DNA from 2 places in the Paenibacillus sp. ov031 genome. Region 2 is predicted to be linked to the other one. Evidence: riboswitches for the same ligand, from Rfam matches in the RefSeq annotation. Region 2 holds a riboswitch; the other holds the start of a gene.
What was found. Region 2 has a riboswitch for ZMP and ZTP ahead of BUA17_RS10970 (TIGR01440 family protein). Riboswitches for the same ligand answer to the same signal wherever they lie in the genome.
Positions count from the first base shown of each region.

Region 1: another riboswitch for ZMP and ZTP. It lies ahead of BUA17_RS05350 (bifunctional 5,10-methylenetetrahydrofolate dehydrogenase/5,10-methenyltetrahydrofolate cyclohydrolase); the one in region 2 lies ahead of BUA17_RS10970 (TIGR01440 family protein).

Region 1 is NZ_FRDO01000001.1:1,237,061-1,248,552, forward strand. Features, by position in the region: gene bshB2 (bacillithiol biosynthesis deacetylase BshB2) at 1-54, shown strand, start outside; gene BUA17_RS05330 (hypothetical protein) at 234-866, shown strand; gene BUA17_RS05335 (hypothetical protein) at 892-1,605, shown strand; gene BUA17_RS05340 (undecaprenyl-diphosphate phosphatase) at 1,723-2,535, opposite strand; gene BUA17_RS05345 (DUF817 domain-containing protein) at 2,552-3,316, opposite strand; gene BUA17_RS05350 (bifunctional 5,10-methylenetetrahydrofolate dehydrogenase/5,10-methenyltetrahydrofolate cyclohydrolase) at 3,484-4,335, opposite strand; ZMP/ZTP riboswitch at 4,387-4,469, opposite strand; gene BUA17_RS05355 (stalk domain-containing protein) at 4,551-5,363, opposite strand; gene BUA17_RS05360 (MarR family transcriptional regulator) at 5,631-6,113, shown strand; gene BUA17_RS05365 (nitroreductase family protein) at 6,125-6,709, shown strand; gene BUA17_RS05370 (nitroreductase family protein) at 6,726-7,211, shown strand; gene BUA17_RS05375 (MFS transporter) at 7,381-8,643, opposite strand; gene BUA17_RS05380 (ArsR/SmtB family transcription factor) at 8,683-9,588, opposite strand; gene BUA17_RS05385 (MBL fold metallo-hydrolase) at 9,839-10,501, opposite strand; gene BUA17_RS05390 (hypothetical protein) at 10,805-11,492, shown strand, end outside.
Region 2 is NZ_FRDO01000002.1:144,807-156,298, forward strand. Features, by position in the region: gene atpB (F0F1 ATP synthase subunit A) at 1-627, opposite strand, end outside; gene BUA17_RS10945 (ATP synthase subunit I) at 669-1,049, opposite strand; gene BUA17_RS10950 (AtpZ/AtpI family protein) at 1,042-1,296, opposite strand; gene wecB (non-hydrolyzing UDP-N-acetylglucosamine 2-epimerase) at 1,483-2,640, opposite strand; gene upp (uracil phosphoribosyltransferase) at 2,864-3,493, opposite strand; gene glyA (serine hydroxymethyltransferase) at 3,917-5,164, opposite strand; gene BUA17_RS10970 (TIGR01440 family protein) at 5,398-5,991, opposite strand; ZMP/ZTP riboswitch at 6,133-6,214, opposite strand; gene BUA17_RS10975 (low molecular weight protein arginine phosphatase) at 6,331-6,903, opposite strand; gene BUA17_RS10980 (manganese efflux pump MntP) at 7,030-7,590, opposite strand; gene BUA17_RS10985 (L-threonylcarbamoyladenylate synthase) at 7,763-8,956, opposite strand; gene spoIIR (stage II sporulation protein R) at 9,204-9,863, opposite strand; gene BUA17_RS10995 (glycosyl hydrolase family 18 protein) at 10,163-11,492, opposite strand, start outside.

The sequences.
Region 1 (11,492 bases), on a different contig from region 2:
CAAATCCGAAATCGGTTTGGAAGAGAAGCATTTTGGACCTATAAGTTCAATTAATTTTACAATCTGTACAATCTAAATTACGTAAAAAGTCGCCATTATGGCGACTTTTTTTCGTTTTAAACATAACATATTGTTCAGGTGGAGAATGGAGTGAGTAGGGGCAATCGTATGGTTTCCATGCGCTTCCATGGGTAATAACATATTGACCATTAAACTTGTAAGGAGTGATACAATTGAAAGAACTTCGTTCTGTTTTTATTAAAATCCCGATACTCGTTATGTTTGTTGCACTTACAGCTTGCTCTGGAGAAACAGAGCTGCCTGCAACCTCTGAACCATCAGCACCAACAAATGAGTCGGTTACAGCTCCAACCACAGAAAATGAGGAAACATCTGAAACGACACGACCGCAAACAGAAAGTTTTGATTTGATGACAGGGGAGGGGAATTCATCACAAACGGCCACCTTGCATCAAGGGGAAGGTTTTACATTGTACGTGTTCGAGAAGTTTTCTTTTGATGCTGCCAAAGGCCGCTTGTCGCTGACAAGCAATCCCGACTACTATGTGGATATTGAACCACTGCCCTCAGATTATGATCTGGAAAAGCTTAAGACAACTGGTCAAGAGAACTTGGAAAAATTCGGTGCGGTGACTGATTATAGTGGCGAGTTGATTGAGCACCCGCTTGGTTTCGCCGAGCTTTATCTTCAAGCTTCAGGTGAAAAAGGGATAAACGATTATATGGTCTGGAAATCAGAAAAAGGTGACGCTTTTTTATTCCGTCTTCACAATCCCAAAGGGGAAGAAGCTTCCGATTTCGCTAGTCCGGTCCTTGTTTCCTTATCTACGGTTCAGGGCGAATAGTCGTCATCGTCATCTTAAGGAGTGAATGGACATCGTAATGCCAAAAATGCGAAGAAAACGAATCATTCGAATTACTGCGATAGTCATTTTACTTTTGCTCATAACGTGCATCGCATTTGTTTATGTTAATGACAGACCTGGCGGACTAGCCGATCGGCGCATGTCCAAAGCAATGGGAATGAGTGAAACCATGCATATTCCTATAGGAAAAACTGCTGAAGAAGCGATCCGAAAGTTTAGAAATAATGATGATTCATTACAAATCATTCATCAAGAACCGGTAGACGGCGGCATAATTTTGTTCAAACAAAAAACGGGTCAGGAAAATAACAGCAATCTTCAGATGGAGTATGCTCGGAAAATAATATTCGGATGGAAGTGGGCATGGGGTGGCGGATATTCCATTGGTGAATCATCTCAATTCACGTCTGCACTGGATTACATGAGCATACCTGAATTGAGTCACATATCGACACCTTTCCCTATGCTGTTTGGACATATATTAGACCCGGCTATTCAGCGTGTAACAGTCGAGTTTGAGGGAAATGAGAAACCAGTAGTTGCCGAAGCCAAGTTGGTTGAGGTGGGGCCGGAAAGCATAATCTGGTTTGTATCACTGCCCTCGTCTGCAACAATTCCGTATGAAATGAAGGGATTCAACGATAAAGGAGAAATCGTAACCCATAAACAAATGGATGATCCGAATGGCATGGGCGCCATGGTTCTTGGAGAACGTTAAAGAGTGTTCGTACGGAACCTGCGAGTAGGGCGAGATCGTCAAGTCTGGAAGACAATAAAAAGGGAACAACCCACTGTTTAGGGTTGTTCCCTTATACGTTACAAGGAAAATTCGGGTTTACAAAAAAATAAGTAAAAGAATTCCGACTACGAAGCAATAGTATGAAAAGTAAATCAAGTTCCCTCTTGCCATAATTCCCATGAACCATCTCATTGAAAAGTAGGTTACGATAAGGGTCGTAATGAACGCTAAAATGTAAGGTATAGCTAACTGCGCTCGGTGCGGATCGGTTACAATGTCAGAAGCCCCTAATATTACCCCGCCAATGCTGATCGGAATGTAGAGCATAAAAGAAAATTTCAACGCCGTTTCTTGTTTCATCCCGACAGCAATAGATGCAATCACTGTTGCACCAGAGCGGCTTATTCCCGGAATAAGAGCCACCGCTTGAGCCAGACCCACCAGTACTGCGTCTTTCGCAGACAAATCCCCATCTCTTTTGCGCCCGCGAAGGTTTCGAATAAGCCACAGCGCAACCCCTGTGATCAGTAAACTAATCGCAACCGTATAGACAGAAGTGAATATTTCTTCAATTTTATCCTTGAATAGCACAGCCCCGATCGCAGCAGGCAGGGTACCAATGATTATGTATAGACAAAACATAAAATCTGCTCTGTACTCCGCATTGCGAGAGACTAGAAATCGCCAGCCTCCTACAATAAGTTTTTTGATATCTTCCCGAAAAATAAACATAATGGCAATCAGTGAGGCTGTGTTTGTCAAAATTTCAAAGGATAATCCGTTCTGCTGCATGCCAAGCAGTCGTTGAACGATAATCAAATGTCCGCTTGAAGAAACCGGAATAGGCTCTGTAGCCCCTTGTACGATACCTAATAACACATATTTCAACCACAAAATAAAGTCTTCCATTGTATCCTCCTACTCATTATTTTCGATTAGCTTTGACATATTTCAGTTGGGCCACAATGATGACACTAATAATCACCAAAAGGAACCACGAACTGATCTTGCTAAAACTGACCAGTTGCCAGGAGTCATGCTGGTCAGGGTATTTCCAGCCGTTAAAAAATGTAGCTATATTTTCAGCAGTCCAGATGAAAAAACCTACGATGACAAAAGCGAGCGTTAACGGCATTCGATAGGTAGTTAATCGTACCCGATAGATAATCCATGTTTTACGAAAAACAATAAATACCAGAGCGGTCAACCACCAACGAAAATCGGGAATAAAATGATGTGTGAAAAAGTTGATATAGATGGCTCCTCCTAACAGAACCGAAGATGCAAACCCAGGCCAGCCTGTCATGTCCATACGCAATCTGCGCCATATTTGGCACATAAAGCTTGCTACACTTGCATACATAAATCCGCTATAAAGGGGAACGCCAAAGAGCTTGGTATAACCAGGCTCAGGGTATGACCAGGATCCCATCCACACCTTATACATCTCCAGTACCAATCCAATCACGTGAAATATACATATGACTTTGATTTCATCACGTGTTTCCAATCCGCTCCGGTACATAAGGTATTGTACTGCTAATAAAACAAGCAGAATGGCATCATAGCGATAAAGAAAGGGTATCTGAATTACGCTAGAAAGGGCCAACGTTCCAAAGATCGCCACAGGAAAAATGCAACTCATCGCCTGATGATAACCAAAATGCAGGAGCTGTACTAAAGGTTTCAAGTTATGTTTATCTCCTTCCTAAGCCTTGTTCATAATAATATAGATATGGTCCGTTTGTAAAAAGAGAAAAAAAGATCTATATATTTTCTTATTTTCAATTCGAGCTTATTCAAAGACAAAACAGGCCCCTCGTCAACTGGAGGGACCTTGTTTTTTGGCTAATTCAATTATGCATTTTCAGACAGCTTGTAGGCAGATTTAATCGTATGTTCAATGAGCGTCGCAATCGTTACAGGACCAACACCGCCCGGTACAGGTGTAATTGCTGAAGAAGGAACAAAGCAAGCTTCGTAGTCCACATCTCCGACGTTGCCTTTGTTATAACCTGCATCAATAACGACAGCACCTGGTTTAATCCAGTCTCCTTTAACAAAGAGCGGTTTGCCCACGGCTGCAATTATGATATCGCCAAGCTTCACGATTTCTTCCAGATTCACGGTTTTGGAGTGGCAAATCGTCACCGTTGCATTCCGGTTGAGCAGCATGGCTGAGACAGGTTTGCCCAGAATTGGACTTCTTCCGATGACAACTGCATGTTTGCCCTCGATCTGAATATTGTAGAAATCCAAAATGCGCATAATAGCCTGTGGTGTACAGGAAGGGAATTCTGCGTCTCCAAAAGCATTAAGTGCAAAACCGAGAGTCGTAACACCGTCAACGTCTTTCTCGATACTAATGGCATCAAAAGCTGCTCTTTCATCGATATGATTCGGGACAGGGTGCTGAAGCAAAATACCGTGTACGGAAGGGTCATCATTTAGCTTGTTTATTTCTTGAATTAATTCATCCGTGGTGGTATCCGCAGAAAGAACGACCTTAATGGATTGCACGCCTAAGCGAGCACAAGCATTTCCTTTCATACGCACATAAGTCGCTGAAGAAGGATCATCTCCGACGAGAATTGTAGCGAGACAAGGCTGAATGCCTTTTTCCTTAAGAATGGCAACCTTCGAGGCCATGTCTTCCTTCATAAAATCCGCTACCGTTTGTCCATTCAAGATCAGTTTGTCAGTACTCATTTTCACATCGCCCTTTCAACATAAAAAAGAGGCAAGGAAATAAATATTCCTTACCTCTGCCCAGGCGTACGGCTTATTAACAAAACCATATGCTCCCTCACGGTTCACCGTGTTCGCCAGTTACATATGATCGATTAAATTGTTTAGATTGATAGTACTTGAAAAAGCAAAATTGTTCAATAGTTAATGGATTTCTCTTATCAAGAGAGATGATCTTAAGGATTAAGTATCTCGTCTATTAATGAAAATTCAACACGATCTACTTTCCAGCCCTTATTTGTATAGACGAGTGTGGCACTTCGGTAGAGTGTTTCCTTGTTACCGTAAACGGAACTAGAACCCGAGTATTGACTTAATCTAGCTGTATTGCTGTCACGGTAAGTCAGACCGGATTGGCTGATGACTTTGAATTTAAAGTTGTATTCCAGCCCTTTATCCCGAATAATTTCGTTGATAAAACGATCTGTAAAATAGGCGCTAAAGTATGTCCGAATTTGCTTAATGGAAGACAGGTTTGTCGCTTCATTTAATTTATCAACGAAGATTTGCTGTTGTTTGGCCGTTATTCTCTTTGTATTGGGCACTTGCACTTTGGGTTTTGCCATCGTCACCTGTATTTGCGTGCCATCCAGAGTGATTGTTGCTTGGCTGGTTTGTTGATTCCATTGCACGTCAGCGCCTAAAGTTTGACTGATAAACCGCGCCGGGACATAGGTGGTGTTATCGTTTAATTCCGCAGGAACATCCAGAGAAACTTCCTCTTGGTTAACCAGTATCTTTTTAGAGTTAATGGTCAAAAGTATTGTCGTTTCACCTTTGGTCATGGTGATATTTTTTAGTTCTTTGTTCCAGTTAACTTCCGCTCCCAAGTTTTCGGACACTGCCCGTAACGGAATTAGAACACGATTATTTTGTAGCATGCCAGTATCCATTGTGATGTACTGGTTTGCAGCTTCCCCGGTAGCCGCAAAGCTCGGCAGGATGAGCAGAGTCGTTGTCAGCAAGGAAATAGTGATTTTTTTAAACATAGGCTCCTCCACTAAGGATTAATTATTTGAATATGTAGACGTTATCAAAATAGAAAATGTTTCTGTATGTAAGATGCCATTTCCCAAGCAGTAAGGTAGCCTAGGGCTTAATTCTAATTTTTTTCTTTTACCAGAGGAAATAGTTGATAACTGTTCTCACTCGTGATATATTGTTAACAAGTAAACTATTTCAGATTAATTTCCTGAATTAGTTTAATCATTCAAGGTTTTTTTATTGTTTATAAGTAAATAAGGAGCGATTGAAGAATGGATTCAAACGATCGAACAAAACAGTTACTGTATGACCAATTTATCCGGTTTTTACATGTATATGAGAATCACAAGGATACGGAAATTGAACATTTTCTAAGTATCGCCCAGCGGGAAAGCATGGACAAAATCCCTCAGCATTTGACCGCGGTTCATATGATAGATTGCATTGGCAAGCATGAGCCTATAAACAACACAGGTATTGCTGAGGCGATGAATTTGTCCAAAGCGAGTATTACCAAGATCGGCAACAAACTGCTGGAGGAAGGATTCGTCAAACGTACGAAAATGAATGACAACAAAAAGGAGAGCTACTTCCGGTTGTCACCACAAGGCAAAAAGATCTTTGAACTGCATGAACGTTTACATGTACTTGAGGCTGAACGGTTCTATCGTTCTTTGGACAAATATTCGGAACCGGAGCTGAAAATAATACTTCAATTTCTTCAAGACAGCAGCATGGATATGGAATCCAGATAAACTGAAGGAGAGTGAAACACTTGAGTCTGGCAGAATTGATCAGGGAACGCAGAAGTATTCGTAAATGTAATTCTACACCGGTGGAACAGGAGTTGGTTGTTGAATTGCTGCACAAGGCTACACGGCTTCAACCATCTGTTGAATCTGGCTCATGGCGTGTTGTTTATGCCGGAACTCCCGAAGCACGCAAACGGTTGGTTGACTGCATGCTGGAACAGATGTCGCAGAGCAAGCTCGGCAAGTTGATTCCGGGAAAACTGCTGGATGTGTTTAAAAAGAGGTTTACCGATATTCCTGCTCATGTCATTGTTATGTCGACTGTAGGACCGGATCGTCTGACCAATGACCGCAATTATGCGGCTGCCTGCGGGATGATGCAGAGCTTCCAACTGCTGGGATGGGAAAAAGGGTTAGGAATGCTGTGGGATACAGAGTCCATGATTCAGAATGAAGGCTTTTTCAAAGGAATTGGACTGCGTGAGGATGAAAGATTTGTTGGCATTCTTCATATGGGATATTACGACAAAGCGCCAAGAAGCCGGAAAAGAACACCAGCTGAGCAAAAGTGGACTGTATTTCAGGGTCAGACTACGTAGAAGGGAGGATGTAAATATGGAATTGTCCGATCTGCAAGGGGGCATACACAGTCCGAAATATTTTTTGGATCGACCGGTATCACAGGAGCTAATCCTTGAATTGCTCAATCACGCCGTGTGGGCGCCAAATGATGGACTTCGTGAGCCGTGGCGATTTATTTTTGCCGATAATCGTAATGGGAAACTCATGCAGGGAATGCAGGAGCACGCTCCAGCGTATCTTCTGGTTCTGGTGAAGGAAGAGGCGGATCATCATAAGCGGGAAGAGGACTTTGCAGCTGTCTGCTGTCTGATCCAAAATTTTCGTTTGCTTGCCCATGAACAGGGCCTGGGTGTGCGCAGTACGTTGCATGACTGGATGTACGACCGGAGTCGTGCTGAAAAGTTTGGCGTGTTAGGCAACGAGCGAATTGCTGCGGTTCTGGAATTGGGATATGGCGCTGTACAGCTGGAAGGGAAAACTGAGATAACAGAACCTCAGCTTCAGTTCGAACTGCTGTAGCGGAGAAGATATAGGAAAGAAAATTTAAATGAATGAGGAACGACAAAACCTTGATCGGGATTGTCGTTCTTTTTTGTGCGGTGTGTATCCGATTTGTAGATTACAAGTCAGCTATAGCGGATACACACAACTAATCCAGAGATTCACCTATTTTAAAAAAATGACATTCCTATAATGTGTTAATTACCTTGTTATGAGAATTGAATTGTGTTCTATTCTGTAAAGTAGATAAATCACCATCTAAATTCTTCAGGTTGGGAAGGAAAGCTGCGGCGACCGAACAAAGCAAGGGGAGCAGACCCAAAGACAAGAATAAGAAAGGCAGACCATAGAGTTCTGCAACCGCTGCACCTGCAAAAGCACCTACAGGCTGTAGTCCGCCACCAATGAGGAACCGTATTGAGTTGACTCGGCCTTGAAGAGGTCCGGGGACAAGTGTACCATGCAAAGCTGAACTGAGAGAACCAAAGAAAGGTCCTGCTGCACCAGCGGCACATAAGGCAACGAGCGCAAACGGATAACTCGGGAATAGGCCCAGTAAGGCGTTAAAAAGCCCGATGGCGGCTAGGCTGCACAACATAACTGTCCGTCGTCTTTTGATTTCACCCATCCACGAGATGACCAAAAGTCCTATTAATGTGCCACATGCTGAAGCAGTGGTGAGTGTACCCATAGCAGCGGCATCCCGATTTAACACTTCACGAACAAAAGGAATCATCATCGTCCAGATCGCTACAGAAGACATGTTGCTGATCGAAACCATTCCCATAATCGAAAGCATGGCCGGGAAACTACGATAAAAGGAGAAACCTTCATGGATATCTCTGAAATAAGCCTTAATTGAAAATGAGGACTTAGCTGCTACTGGCTTCTGCATTGTGGGCAGATAGAGCAACGTGGCAATGGCGGCGGTGTAACAAACGGCGTTGATGCCGAGCGTTGGCAACGCCCCAGCTACGGCAGTAAGAGCTCCGGCTAAGGCTGGGCCCAACAAAGCAGCTGCATTACGGCAGCCGTCGATTACCGCGAATGCACGCACCAATTTGTGTTTATCTGATACTCCGGGAATAATTGCCATTGCGGTGGGCATGAATAGGGCAGAACATGCCCCGCTTAGTCCTGCGGCCAGGAAAAGATGCCATAATTGCAAGTGGCCTGCGAGTCCCAGACTCAGCGGTAATAAGAGAGCAAGCAACCTAACAGAAGCAAGCACTGCCATGAACCGCCCTCGGTGTAACCGATCGGCTAACGGCGAGCCGAGCAACCGAATGGCCACTTCTGGAATGCTAAAGCTTAGTGCCATCGCACCCATGGCCATCTTAGATGCAGTTATTTCATAGACAAGCCATTCCATAGCCAGAAGACCAAATACGTCACCAAATGAACTCAGAGTGACAGTCGCTAGTAAACCATAATAACTGCGCTTAAGCATGAGTGTTCCTCCGTGTGCGTAGGTTAAAGGGCATGATCATCATTCTTCAATATAAGCTGAAATCTGTTCCGAAAGCTTGTTGAGAGCTTCTAAACGCAAGCTGTAAGAGGTCGTTTTCTGGTTATAATGCACGATGACAAGCCCCGCTGCCCTTAATGAAATCAGGTGGTAGTGAACCGTACTTTTAGAAAGTTTAACCTCGCTAACGATCTCAGTGAATGTTAACTGCCTTCCAGCCAACAGGCGGAGGATATATAATCTGGTCTCGTCGGACAAAGCTCGCGTTAGACGCAACAACCGATGTTCAGGCCGACCCGTTGCTGGTGGGAGAATATCGGCAGAGTAACTTGTGAAAATCACTTCATCAAAGATGGCTGAGGTGACAAAGGGACGAGCATGATATTGAGGGATTAGAATCACTTGTTTGAGCAGAGGGGTGGGGTATAGACGCATACCTTCTGTTGCCTCCTCATAGACCTCTAAGTCATTGGTTCCGTTTAAACTGGACTGTCTGGTTTCAGCTTCTAAGGCGAGACCTTCGATAATCGCCGAATCAATTTGGCTGAAATAGTGGGTATCCCATTCACGCAGCGCTTCGGATGTCCGGCTGCGCAGTTCCGGGAGATTGGAGGGAACGGACAACTTCACATTAGCAGCGATGTCATATAGCTGGCCCGTGGTTAGGTCTTCAAGCCAATCCAAAAAACCACTCACTGAGCGTTCACCGGGACAACTCCAAATATAAGGTGCAAGGCTAAAATCATCTACAAGTTTCATCGTCTCCCGCATTTGTTGTAGTTTGGCAGGTGCGAACCGATCTTGTACTTCTCTGACCCATAGTTTTCCAGCATCCAGAGCATTATGATTCTGTTTACTCATGAAAACCGTCAGGCTGCTTACACATTCATAAATGGGCGCGAAATCAACTTCCACTTTGTAGTTCATAGCTCGAATTTCCCCCTGTTCTTTCTTGTTCTATATTTATAGAACAACTAATTTGTTTTATTGTATACGAACAATTATGGGTTTGCAACAAAAATGTCCAATGATTTGCTTATTCTCTTCAACGAAAAAAGACGTTCCCACGGGTGGCGAGCACCTGAAGAAGCGTCTTTATGATTTATAATGACAGCAAAATGAGCAGTCTGGTTTTAAAATAACTGAATAATACTCACCGATAGTGTATATTGAAAATTTAATTTTGGTTGAGTGCTGCTATCTGATCTTTCACATTTACATTACTTAATCCCCCGTGGTAACAAATGACAGATGTAATATCGAAATCTGCATATTTTCTCAACGAGAGCTTTGCTGCGTTCATATCCGGTGTAGTCGGGGCGTGAATTCCACCAAGTATACCTTCTACACTGTACATGGAATCCCCGGCAATGAGCGTTTTACTTTCCTTCAAATAAAGACTGATATGACCGGGTGTGTGTCCAGGCGTGTGAATAACGCGAATCCCGCCACAAAACGGCAGTTCCTGACCATCTATTAAAGTATGGTTTACTGTGCCCTTTGGCGGATTATCCAGGTGACCATCTTTTATCAGAGGCAGTTCCCCTTGGATGTACGGCTTATCCAATTCGTGTGCATATACATAAACAGCGTTGCCACGCGTCTGTAAAATCTCCGGTAGATTCCCTATATGATCGACATCCTGATGGGTCAAAATAACTGCATTTAATTGGTCTATTGAAACGCCAGCCTTCTCCATTGCCACACGTAAATCCTTAAATTGATCTGGAAAACCAGTGTCTATTAGAATAGTCATTTCTTGATCCTTTAAAAGAATAGGGTGTATCACATTCCCATGATAGTCCAGATGGAGCATTTCGACTCCCTTTGAAATTTCCATAATATTAATCCTCCGTAGAAAGAAATAGTATCTCTTTGTAAACGAATCAAGTCATTAAAAAGATACGGGGTAGAAACGGGGAAGGGGAGGATATAACTTCTTAAAAAAAGTGTTAAGATGACATTTTGAGATATAGATAGTTCCTTCAAAAATAAAATTAATGGTAAAATAAAAAAAAGGAGGGGAGATCATTTAGCTTACACAGCTACAATATTTGAGCAAAAAACTGAATTCAAAATGGTAAACTTTTATTATTGAGTAAATACACAGATGGTATAGAAATGTTGGGGGTGCAAGGTCATATTGAAGAAATTAATCTTGGCAACACTATTATTCTTAACGAGTTACGTATTATTCTCATCAAATTCAACGGAAGCTTCAACAACAGTTAAAACCGCTGTACATACCTATAAAGGTCAACCGTATGTTCAAATTAGTGGTGGAAATGCAATAGTTATAAAAAAAATAAATGATACTTTAAAGGAACATACAGTAGAAGTAGCTAATGGCAATAAGGCACTCCAACAGAATAATAGTGTAGCTTGGTACAAAACGAGCGTGAAAACTACTTACAATAATAATAAAATATTATCTGTAGCTTACACAGATGGACTCAATTACAGCGATGATAATATAGGAACATATGTATCCATTATTTATAATTTTGATCTTGCAACAGGTGACCGAATTACATTATACGATGTAGTAGATTCTGATCAAAAAAAGGCCAATCTTGTGTCTATTTTATCTCATAACCTTCAGCTCAAGTATAATAAGGGAATTACAATTTATGAAAAGAGTATATATGATATTCCAATAAACTCTTCCACACCATTTTATTACTACGATAATGGTATAATTGTTCGATTTTATCCCTCTCAAGTTGCAGAATTGTCAGAGGGATTCATAGATATAAAGGTTCCATTCTCACAGCTAAATGAAGAAATAAATAGATTGGACCCTCTTATTACTTATTTAGATTATCTCCAAA
Region 2 (11,492 bases):
AAAGATGTTGGCGAACAAACGCATACCGTGTGTCAACAACTTGGATGCCGTCTCCACAATGTTGATTGGGAAGAACAGCCAGTGTGGTTGGAAATAATGCTTGAGATACGCTTTGGTGTTACGGAAAAGTCCCAATCCATGCGCGATAGCAAATGCGATCAACGCTAGACCCATGGTTACCGAAAGGTCAGCCGTAGGTGATTTCCACCAGGCAACTTCGATATGTGGATGAGCTTCAGGATTCTTCTCATGAGCTTCATGGAACGCTTCTTGGACGGAGACAATTGGCTTGCCAAAGATTTCAGCTTGGCTTGCATCCGTAGCCCCAGTTACAAAGCCCAAAGGGAGACCCAACATGTTTCCCACAAAGATAAACATAATCATTGTGGTTGCCAAGGTAAGGAAATGCTGCCCCTTCTTCATGTCCATCGTGCTCGAGATCAGGTTACGTACAAACTCAATCGCCCACTCTAGGAAGTTTTGCATTTTGCCCGGATTTTCCACTGACAAGTTCCGCGTAGCCAGTTTTGCAACAATAAATACAATGGCGGATGTTACGATCAGCATCAGCAGAACAGACAAATCCAGATGGAACCCACCCAGGTTAATTATCGGAGATTCATGCATATTTTTCTCACCCCTTTCTCATTCGAAAGCTTGCAGCACCTCTATGAGTCTGCTTTGCGGGACAACAATATCCCTATAAATAGTAAGGAAAATTGCGCTATGACCAAGCCAACTACAACCGCATATAAATTGAAGTATTGCGGATACTGCATCGCCACGAAAACAGCGAGTACTGCGAGAGCTGCTCTAGTCAAAAATCCCAGGTTCACACGCTTAAGGTTTCCTTCCGCTGCACCATCCAACATTCTCCTGACTTTGCGACCCAGATAAGACGCGTTGATCCAACTGATCACCGTTCCTAGGGCCAGTCCCAAAGCTATTGTTTCCACACGGGGCAGAAAGGCCGCTGCTAGAAAACAAATCATAAGAAAGTACATGATGAAAACAGTCATCCATCTGCGGTATCTGGTTAGTTCACTCATCACTTTCCCCCATGAATTTTTTCGCGATAAAGTAGATGCTTACGCCGCCTGCTGCCAAAAAAAAGAGAACGCTTACGGCGATCCATATTCCGCTACCCCCGATGGTCTTGTCCACCCAGGAGCCAACGTAATATCCGGCAACAGCGAGAATGGCAATCTCGATTCCAAAAGCTGTCACGAGCCCCATCGCTTTCCATACATTATCGTCATGGTTACGGGATGAATTTGGTTTGTTCGAATCGGCCATTTTCCACGCCACCCTTGCAATCCCAGTTAATTTTACTGAATGATGAGAGCCTTTGTCAATTGAATGATTTTAGCGTTTTAAAGGGGAAAACGACGGGAATACAGGCCCTCAGAGCCCATAAACCCGCGTAAACCGTACAGTTTAACTGTATGCTGTACCCTTTAATAATCCGTTAGAAAAAATGAATTATTTTTTGAATTTTCTGTGAAATGATTCCGGACGTTCACTATTCACACCAAAATGATGCAAAATCGCATTGACAATTCTTTCTGAAGCATGTCCATCACCATAAGGATTGGCAGCCTGACTCATGCTTGCATACAGTGTTTCGTCTGTAAGCAGAGCTTTGGTGCGCTCATATACACGTTCCTCTTCGGTACCCACCAGCTCCAGTGTTCCAGCCTCAATTCCTTCCGGACGCTCCGTTGTATCCCGAAGGACGAGAACAGGCACACCAAACGAAGGCGCTTCTTCCTGCAAACCTCCTGAATCTGTCAAAATCAAGTGAGTATGCGGGTAAAAGTTATGCAAATCCACCACGTCTAGTGGATCAATAAGTTGAATACGGGGGTGATTCCCCAAAATCGCGTGAGCCGGCTCCTTCACAGCAGGACTTAGATGTACCGGATACACGATGGCAATATCCTCAAACTCGTCGGCAATCCGTTTGACGGCCTGGAAAATGTTACGGTGAGGCTCGCCTTGGGATTCACGGCGGTGAGCTGTCATCAGCACAAGACGCTTGCCCTGTGCCCAATCTAGTACCGGATGTGTGTAATCCTGCCGTACTGTATATTGAAACACATCTGTTACCGTGTTGCCTGTGACATACGTACTAGACTCCGATTTATTTTCTTTGGCAAGGTTGGAAGAAGACCAGTCCGTCGGTGCAAAATGCAAGTCAGCAAGCACACCGGTTAACTGACGGTTCATTTCTTCCGGATATGGAGAGAGCTTGTTCCACGTGCGAAGACCTGCTTCCACATGCCCCACCTGAATCTGCTGCAGGAACGCAGCATAGCTGGCTACAAACGTTGTCAGCGTATCACCGTGAACCAACACGATATCCGGCTTTGCTTCACGCAAAACCGGCTCCAGGCCTCCCAGCACACGAATCGTAATTTCATTCAACGTCTGGCGATCTTTCATCACATCCAGATCGTAGTCTGGATGAATATCGAATACTTCAAGAACCTGATCCAGCATCTGACGATGCTGTGCAGTAACGCAAACGATCGATTCAATAGATTCGGGATGTTTCTGCAGTTCCAAAATAAGCGGAGCCATCTTGATGGCTTCCGGGCGCACCCCGAATATCGTCATGACTTTAATTTTCTTGGACATTGAAGCAAAGCCCCTTTTCTATAAGTTCATGTTCAAAAAGTCCGGTTTTCAGTACCAAGAATATGGAATGAAGGTAGAAATGGAGTAGCGGAGCGTAGGGAAAACTACGTGAGCAACGGACATTTCGGCTGAATTTCATATTCGATGTCGATGATGCCCTTGGGCATCCTTCGTAATCAAAATTGGACTTTTTGAACAACCTCTTACAAAGCATGCGATATGCTTATTTAGTGCCGTATAGACGGTCTCCTGCATCCCCCAGTCCGGGAACGATATAGCCGTGATCATCCAGACGATCGTCCAGTGCAGCAACGTAGATGTCTACATCCGGATGCGCATCCTGAACAGCTTTTACTCCTTCAGGAGCTGCAACAAGGTTCATCATTTTGATTTGCGTGCAGCCGCGTTTTTTGAGCACATCAATAGCAGCAATGGCAGAACCGCCAGTTGCCAGCATCGGGTCGATGACAATCAACTGACGCTCTGTCACGTCCGTAGGCAGCTTGGTGTAGTATTCAACAGGTTGCAGGGTTTCCGGGTCACGGAACAAACCTACATGTCCAACTTTTGCCGCCGGCAGCAATTTGACAACACCATCCAGCATCCCAAGGCCCGCACGCAAAATCGGCACCAGCCCAAGCATACGTCCGGAAATGACTTTTCCTTGTGTTTCAGCTACTGGTGTCTGTACATCAATAGTTTCCAGCTCAACATCTCTTGTAATCTCATAAGCCATCAGTGTAGCCACTTCATCCACCAATTCACGAAAATCTTTCGTATTCGTACGCATGTCGCGTATAAACGTCAGTTTGTGTTGAATCAAAGGGTGATCACATATTACTAATTTTCCCATCTAATTTGTCCCTCCGGTATGTTCTTCATGTTCAGCATTACCAAATATGCCTAATCATCATTCATAGGCCCGATAAATCCTGTATATTATATCATCACCTACTCCGAATTACACCATCAAAGGGCACTTAATCATTACAGAAAACCGAATCCTATAAAAATAGGACCGGAAAAATGAGTCTTCCGGTCCTTTTTGCTCTCGCTGTTATGTCAGTTGAATGTTAAAAATGTGTAAACACTATGAAGCTCCGCAAACCGAATGACCTTCTGATCGCTGTTATCCCCAGAATTCTTTTGATCCATTAATAAATGGTGGAATTCCGGTGATAAAGGCGAGCGCTACGCTTCTTCAGGTTCTTTCGGTTTGCTCCGTCTGAGTGTTTACATAAGAACATCTCAAATACAAACACCATGAGCAAGTTTTTTAGTATTTAAGGTCAGTGTAGAGCGGGAATTGGTCCGTAAGTGCCGTTACTTCAGCACGGGCTTCATCCAATTTAGCTGTATCTTTAGGGTTTTTCAATGTTTTCGCAATGATCTTACCAATAGCTACCATCGCTTCTTCGTTCATACCACGGGAAGTAGCTGCAGGTGTACCGATACGGATACCGCTCGTTACAAACGGGCTAGTTGGGTCAAACGGAATTGCATTTTTGTTCACGGTAATGCCGATGGAATCAAGTACATGCTCAGCTTCCTTACCTGTGATATTCACGCTGCGTGTGTCGATCAGCATCAAGTGGTTGTCTGTACCGCCGGATACGATGTTCAATCCTTCAGCAATCAGCGTTTCAGCCAATACTTGTGCATTTTTTACCACGTTTTGTGCATACGTTTTGAACGAAGGTTGCAGTGCTTCACCGAATGCTACCGCTTTGGAAGCAATCACGTGCATCAGAGGTCCACCTTGGGAACCAGGGAATACCGCTTTATCAATCGCTGCTGCCCAAGCTTTGCGGCACAGAATCATACCACCACGAGGTCCACGCAGCGTTTTGTGAGTTGTTGTCGTTACGAAATGCGCATGTGGAACCGGGCTTGGATGCAAGCCTGCAGCTACCAGTCCTGCAATGTGAGCCATATCCACCATGAACAAAGCACCTACATCATTAGCGATGGAAGCAAGCTTTTCAAAATCAATGATACGCGGATATGCACTTGCACCTGCAACGATCATACGAGGGCGATGTTTAAATGCCGCTTTGCGCACTTCATCATAATCAATCAGGAATGTATCTTCTTGTACACCGTAAGCCACGAAATTGTACAGCAATCCGGAAGCATTAACCGGGCTACCATGTGTGAGGTGTCCGCCATGCGCAAGGTTCATACCAAGCACAGTATCACCTGGTTTCAGAGCCGCAAGGTATACTGCCATGTTCGCTTGTGCACCGGAGTGAGGTTGAACATTCACATGTTCTGCTCCAAACAATTCTTTGGCACGATCACGCGCGATATCTTCTACGATATCCACATGCTCACAACCACCGTAGTATCGTTTGCCTGGATATCCTTCAGCGTACTTGTTAGTAAGTACAGATCCCATTGCCTCAATAACCGCTTCGCTTACGATATTCTCGGACGCGATCAGCTCAATGTTGTTTTGTTGACGTTTCAGTTCAAGATTCATCGCTTCCAGTACTGCCGGGTCATTCTTGCGCAATTGTTCCATGATTAAATTCCTCCCAGTTATAAGTGAATTTATAAAGCGAAACTACAGTGGTTACACTCCTGACTTCGATTGCATCACCATCTTCCGATCGCTGTTATCCCCAGATTTTTCTGAACTCCCTTATAATAAGGGGGAAATCCGGGGATAAAGGCGAACGCTTTGCTTCTTCAGATTGGTGTTGCACTCTCCGTTTTCGTGTAAAGTCTAATTTGGCTTTAAATAGGTTGAAGATATCAGTCACAAAATGTCGAATCTGGTTGCTCTTCCATACGATACACTGCACGCTCGCCGCCAATCAACTTCGGACGGGTCAGTGCTGTAGTTACACGGGCATCACCGATGTAGCGGAGTGCTGTTCTGAAAGGTACTGCCACATGCCGCAAATGCATGCCAATCATCGTCTCCCCAATATCCAGTCCCGCATGGGCCTGCACATGTTCAGCCAGGCATGGATCGGTCAGCGAGCGATACGCTGCGGATGCCATGGAACCACCTGCTTTGGGCACAGGTACTGCACCCACTTCAGTCAATCCAAGACGTGTAAGCAGTGAACGCTCCATAACCAGCGCACGGTTCAGGTGCTCACAGCATTGGAATACAACATCAAAACCGAACTCCTGCTGCACCTCGCGTATACCCGCAAGAAGCTGCTGCGCTACTTCAACAGCACCGCTTGTACCAATCCGTTTGCCTGCAACTTCACTTGTACTTGTACCGATCACAACGATCTGTCCAGGTCCAAGCTGTCCGGCAAGCGCCAGTTCACGCAGAATGGATGCGGTCTGTTCATGCAATCCGGGTTGTTCCGAATCTAACTCAATAGTCATCCTATCGCCTCCCGATAAAATCATGCCCGGCTTCCTCTTGGCTGCCCTTGGTATTCTCTTGTATGGCATTTCAGGTACTATTATAGCGAATAATCAGATGAAAGACGAAAAAAAGAGCAGTCTGCGGGTAACGCAGAATTGCTCTTTTGCCCAGGCGACCGGCCGTTTGTTCCGGTGCTCCATCGTGGTTATGCCCACTTCGTCGCCAGTTACACCGGATCCCTGTTTTCCCATTCATCATAAAACAACCTGCGTTTAAAATCAACGGGTAATTTACATCCCATGTACGTTTTTTATATGGAAATCTATCGGTACCTGGGAATGATTAAACGAATCCAATTACTCCAACTTGTCCAAAAGTCTATCGAGCGCAGTCCGAATCTCTGCCGCAGCGATGTTGTAATCGTCGCGACTGCCGCCAAACGGGTCCGAAATATCAAAGCTCGGAATGCGTTGTCTGATCTCGATTGCCCGCTCACGTTCAGATGCCAAAATCTCCTGACCTAGCGCACGTTTCATTTCGAATGTTGCAAACAGGCTGTCCAATTCCTGAAGATCATTCAAGACTTGTTCGTCATTTTCCGCATACTCTTTCAAGGTATACGTCTTGTGTACCGAGTCAGGAAAAACCTGCATGACATGCTGTTTATGACTGCGTGTTAACGTGAGAATCAGGTCGGCCCAGCCGACTAGGTTGGAGCTAAGAAGCGTCGAATGTGGGGGTCCCTCAACGTTGTGATCCCTTAATACAGCCTCCGCATGACGGGAAATCGGCATGCCCGTTGTTGCGGCTACACCTGCGGAACGAACGTCCACCTGAATGCCCCGCTCAGACGCCAGTTTACGTAAAAGTCCCTCCGCCATGGGGCTGCGACATGTATTCCCTGTACATACAAACAAAATATGTTTCATTGTGGTTAGCCTCCCCATTTTGCAAATGTTGTCGAATCATGTTTGAAACTCCATCTGAACCAATGAAACTCTTAACTATATATTGAAGACTGCACTAGGCTGTAATTATGGTTAACGTCGTTTTTTTTAAAATATAAACAAAAGTCCAAAAGCGAGCAAGATCGCTCCGCCGACCGCTTCTCCGTAATCGCCCATATTCTGGCTCACACGCCGTCCCAACATCAGACCCATGACGGACATTGCTCCACCACAGACACCAAAAGCCAGTACCGTTAACACCAAGTCACTGCTGAACATGCCGAGCGAGACTCCAACGGAAAACGAATCCACACTGACACTCAGTGAGAACAGTATCACACCGAGCAAAGATCGATGATCCACCAGTTTGGTATCTCCCTCCCGGAAAGCGTTCAAGATCATATGGGCGCCGAGCAGGACCAGCAGACCGCCAGCTGCATACGTCGTAATGTCACCAAGCAAGGAACTGACATATTTGCCCGTATACATGCCGATGAGCGGCATGATGATGTGAAACAGGGCCGTTACGGTACTGATTCGCAATACGTCTCTCATACGAATGCCCTTCATACCAATCCCGATGCCGAGTGAGAACGCGTCGAGTCCGAGAGCGACGGCCATAATCAAAATGGTTACCAACTGCCCTACATGGGCAGACACATCCCACATCCCCATACCCCCAAGTCACGTAAAGGTTCTTGTACACCTTATGCGGACAAGGACATAAACATGACCTGAGAAGACATTTTGCAATCCCAGCTCAAAAAAATGGAATTGCTAGTCGTAACTAGAGGACGAGTGCCAGAGGGAAATATTCTAGCGATATTATGGAAAAAGGGAGCTATCGGTCACCGACCTGAATGAGTCGGTGACCTGCCGCCTTGAGCAGCCGGTTCATGACGGCTGCTCCCAGTCCTTCGCGCGAGCAGGCTTCAGCCACAATATATGTGGCGCCTTGCTCATCGCAGCTACGCAGCGCGGCGTACAGCCGGCGCGCTGCTTCCTCCAGCTCGCTGGCTTCGCCCAGCGAGAACACGGCATCGGCGCGGTACTGCTCCGCGTGCTCGGCGAACGCCAGCACTGCGGTGCGCTCCCCGCGCAGCGCCGCCTCTGCGAGGGCGGCGCTGATCCAGGCCGCCACCGCTGCGGGCGGCCCCTCCACCACGCACAGCGCACCTGTGGGCGCGTAGTGCGTGTACTTCATGCCCGGCGAGCGCGGCGCCGGGCTGTCATCGCCACCGGGCCCCTCGGCGAGCAGCGCCGGGTCCGTGGCGACACGGGCGGCAACGGCGGACAGCTGTTCCGCCGTAATGCCGCCAGGGCGCAGGATGGTGACGGTACCGTCGTCACCGACCTGCACCACCGTGGACTCGACGCCCACCCCGGTGGGGCCGCCGTCCACGATGCCGCCGATGCGGCCTGCCAGATCCTCGCGCACATGTGCTGCGAGTGTCGGGCTTGGCCGCCCGGAGCGGTTGGCGCTCGGCGCGGCGACCGGGCATTCCGCCGCCGCGATCAACTGCAAGGCCACCGGATGATCCGGCATACGCACGGCCACCGTGTCCAAACCGGCGGTAACCCGCGGGGATACCACCCCTGGCCTAACCGGCAGCACAAGCGTAAGCGGCCCCGGCCAGAAGGCCGTCATCAGCGCCTCCGCTGTGCCATTCACTTCCGTGACCAGTGAATCCAACTGGTCACGCTGTGCAATATGCACAATCAGCGGATTGTCCGAAGGCCTCCCTTTGGCTGCAAATACAGCTTCAACCGCAGCTGTACTGCGAGCGTCTGCGCCAAGACCGTATACCGTCTCGGTTGGGAATGCCACGGTCTGTCCTTGACGAAGACAGGCTGCGGCATCCTGTAAGTCAGCAAGAGCCTGTTTATACGCACTCCCTTTTGCCACGTCATTCTTGTTCTCATTGGTTACCAGTACATTGACATCCCACATACTTGTAACCATTTTCTCTGTACTTTCATCGTTCTCCATGCCTTTCATGGAAGACTGATGCAATTGCTCGTTCTCTCTCGTCATATATCCATCATTCCTAAACTTCAGTAGGGTAGTTAATGCAAGACATTCCGCTTCCGAGATGCCTTCTTCGCTTATGTTTTCTGATTCCTATAATTATAACATATCTGCTCTGCCCAAGGATGCGGTCTGAATCTTCCCAGCGATTAACATCATGCGATCTTTGACTCGAGCCTATGATAAAACAAAAGGGCACTTCCATGAATCGAAGTCCCCTGATAAAGCTTATATCCAGCAGCATGTTATACAGTTATGCAAACAATCCCGTCACCCAATCCCACAATTTGACCGCCATATCCCACAGGAAGAAACGCGCTTCTGGTGTAGCTGCCTGCACAGATGCTTGTGCGTCCCCAGGCTCTACGGCAGCTGCAGATGCTGTTGCAGGCTTCGCCAGCGCATCACCTGTTCCTGCATCTATGAAGCATAATGGTGGAAACAACACACACCACCAGTTTTGTCCCTCACCTTTTCCCAGTGTTATCCGCACTGCTTCGTAATCTCCAGCCGGATATACGGTACCCCCATATAATTTGGTTGGAAACGGAACAACCCCAAGTTCCACCTGATATGAATAGGTTAGGCCACGATTGGCAAGCTCTTCTCCTACACGATCCTCGATTTCAGATAAATGCTGACGGATGACCCCACGCGCTTCTTCCAGACTTTGCGGATTCTCCAGTTCGGTTACCCACCCATTCATTTGGGCAACGACGGCGTCCCGAATCTCGCGTTTGACCAACTGATCTCCCGCTGCATCCGAGTTTGCCAGAATACGCAAGCGAATGGATTGTTCCGGAATGGCTGTGGCCGCCACAGCTGCATCGGTTTTCTGACCTTCCCACATCATAATAATCATCATAAGACATACAATTATAAGTCCAATTTGTTTCGCGATTCTTCTGCTCATTCCGTTCTCCCCCTCGGCTCCCGTGATCATGATCCCTGTAACTCTCTCATGTCTATCAGTATGCCCGGAAGAGACGGAAGTAAACCTGCTAGATTACAAATCTACTAAAATTTTAATAGGCGGGTAATACTTAAAACGAAAGGACTGTTAGTTCGCTTTATGTATGACGAAAATCAAAGAAGCGCCTGCCTATGGAACGCTTGTCGGCTGGCACTTCTTTGATAAATCTAAAACTCTAACCTACCCTTGATATTCCAATTAGCATGCTGTATGGATGCCCTTGCTTCTCGGCTTCTCGGTTACTTATTCACCCGAAAAGCTTCCCAAGCCCCGCCAACCGAATTGCGGCTCGCTACAAGTTTACCGCCGTTATTCAGATCACAGGTCACATACAGATTATTGGCGAGAGCCTGCAACGCGATTGTTCCATCACCCAAATCCACACGATTGAACTTCTCCCATTGCTGAATGGTTGTGGCTTTTGCGATCAGGGCCCCACCCATATTAACATCCGCTGTGACATATTTATTATTGATTTTGGACTTGAGGGACACCGTTCCATCGGAGTTCGTGATCCATTCAAAAAGCTCCCAGTCTCCTGCCGTCGTCCGATTGGCGACAAGCTGGTCATTGCCTTGATTCTCGGCAGAGATGATTTGCTGATTGGCTTGAGCAACCAGATAGTTGTATCCACTTGGATTCGGAGGCTGCACCGTGCCCCCACCCGTAACCTCCGAATATACGGCTTGAAGCAGCGCACCTGAGCGGTCATTGCTGTACTCCCAGAACATGATGCCACCCAGATTGCTGTTTTTCACATATTGCACCTTCAGGCTGAGCGATTGCGGGTCGTCATAGGAGATAAAGGTATTCCCATTAAACAGATAAGGAGCTTGGGCACTGCTGTCCCAGTACCGTGTATACCCGTTTTTATTCAAATATTGGCTGACAATAGTGTTGTAGTCGGGTTCAAAACCACCCGAAGCTGGCCTGTCCAGACCATTGTTCGAATTCTGGACACCAGTCCAAGCCCGGCCGTAAAAGGCTCCGCCAATAACCAGTTTATTCGCGGGAACACCGCTATTTCTGAACAGATTGACCGCAGACGTTACACTAATATCTCTTCCGGACAGATTCGTATGATGACCTGTGGTTGCGTCCCAGGTTCCATGAAAATCGTAAGTCATCAGATTGATCCAATCGAGCAGAGGCGTGATATTATTGATTTCCACACCATTCAGATAACTGCTGCTCGCTCCGGAGGCAATGGTCAGCAGATATTGTTTTCCATTCATTTGTCCTTGAGCATTCAGCTTCTCACGAACCTTCGAGAGCAGTTGTGTGAAGTTTTGTTTATCTTGCGGCCGTGCAGTTGTACCGGCAGCAGGGTTGGTCGGATATTCCCAATCCAGATCGACGCCGTCCAGATTGTTGGAGGTTACCAACTGCACAATGCTGTCGGCAAATGTTGTGCGTGAGGCGTCCGTTAGCGCAGCGTCTGAAAAACCGTTAGCTCCCCAGCCACCAACAGACAATATCACCTTCAGATCAGGGTTTCTGGATTTCAGTCCAACCATAAGTTGCAGTTTGGTACGATCCGAGTTTGTAATGGTTGCTTTGCCGTTAGAG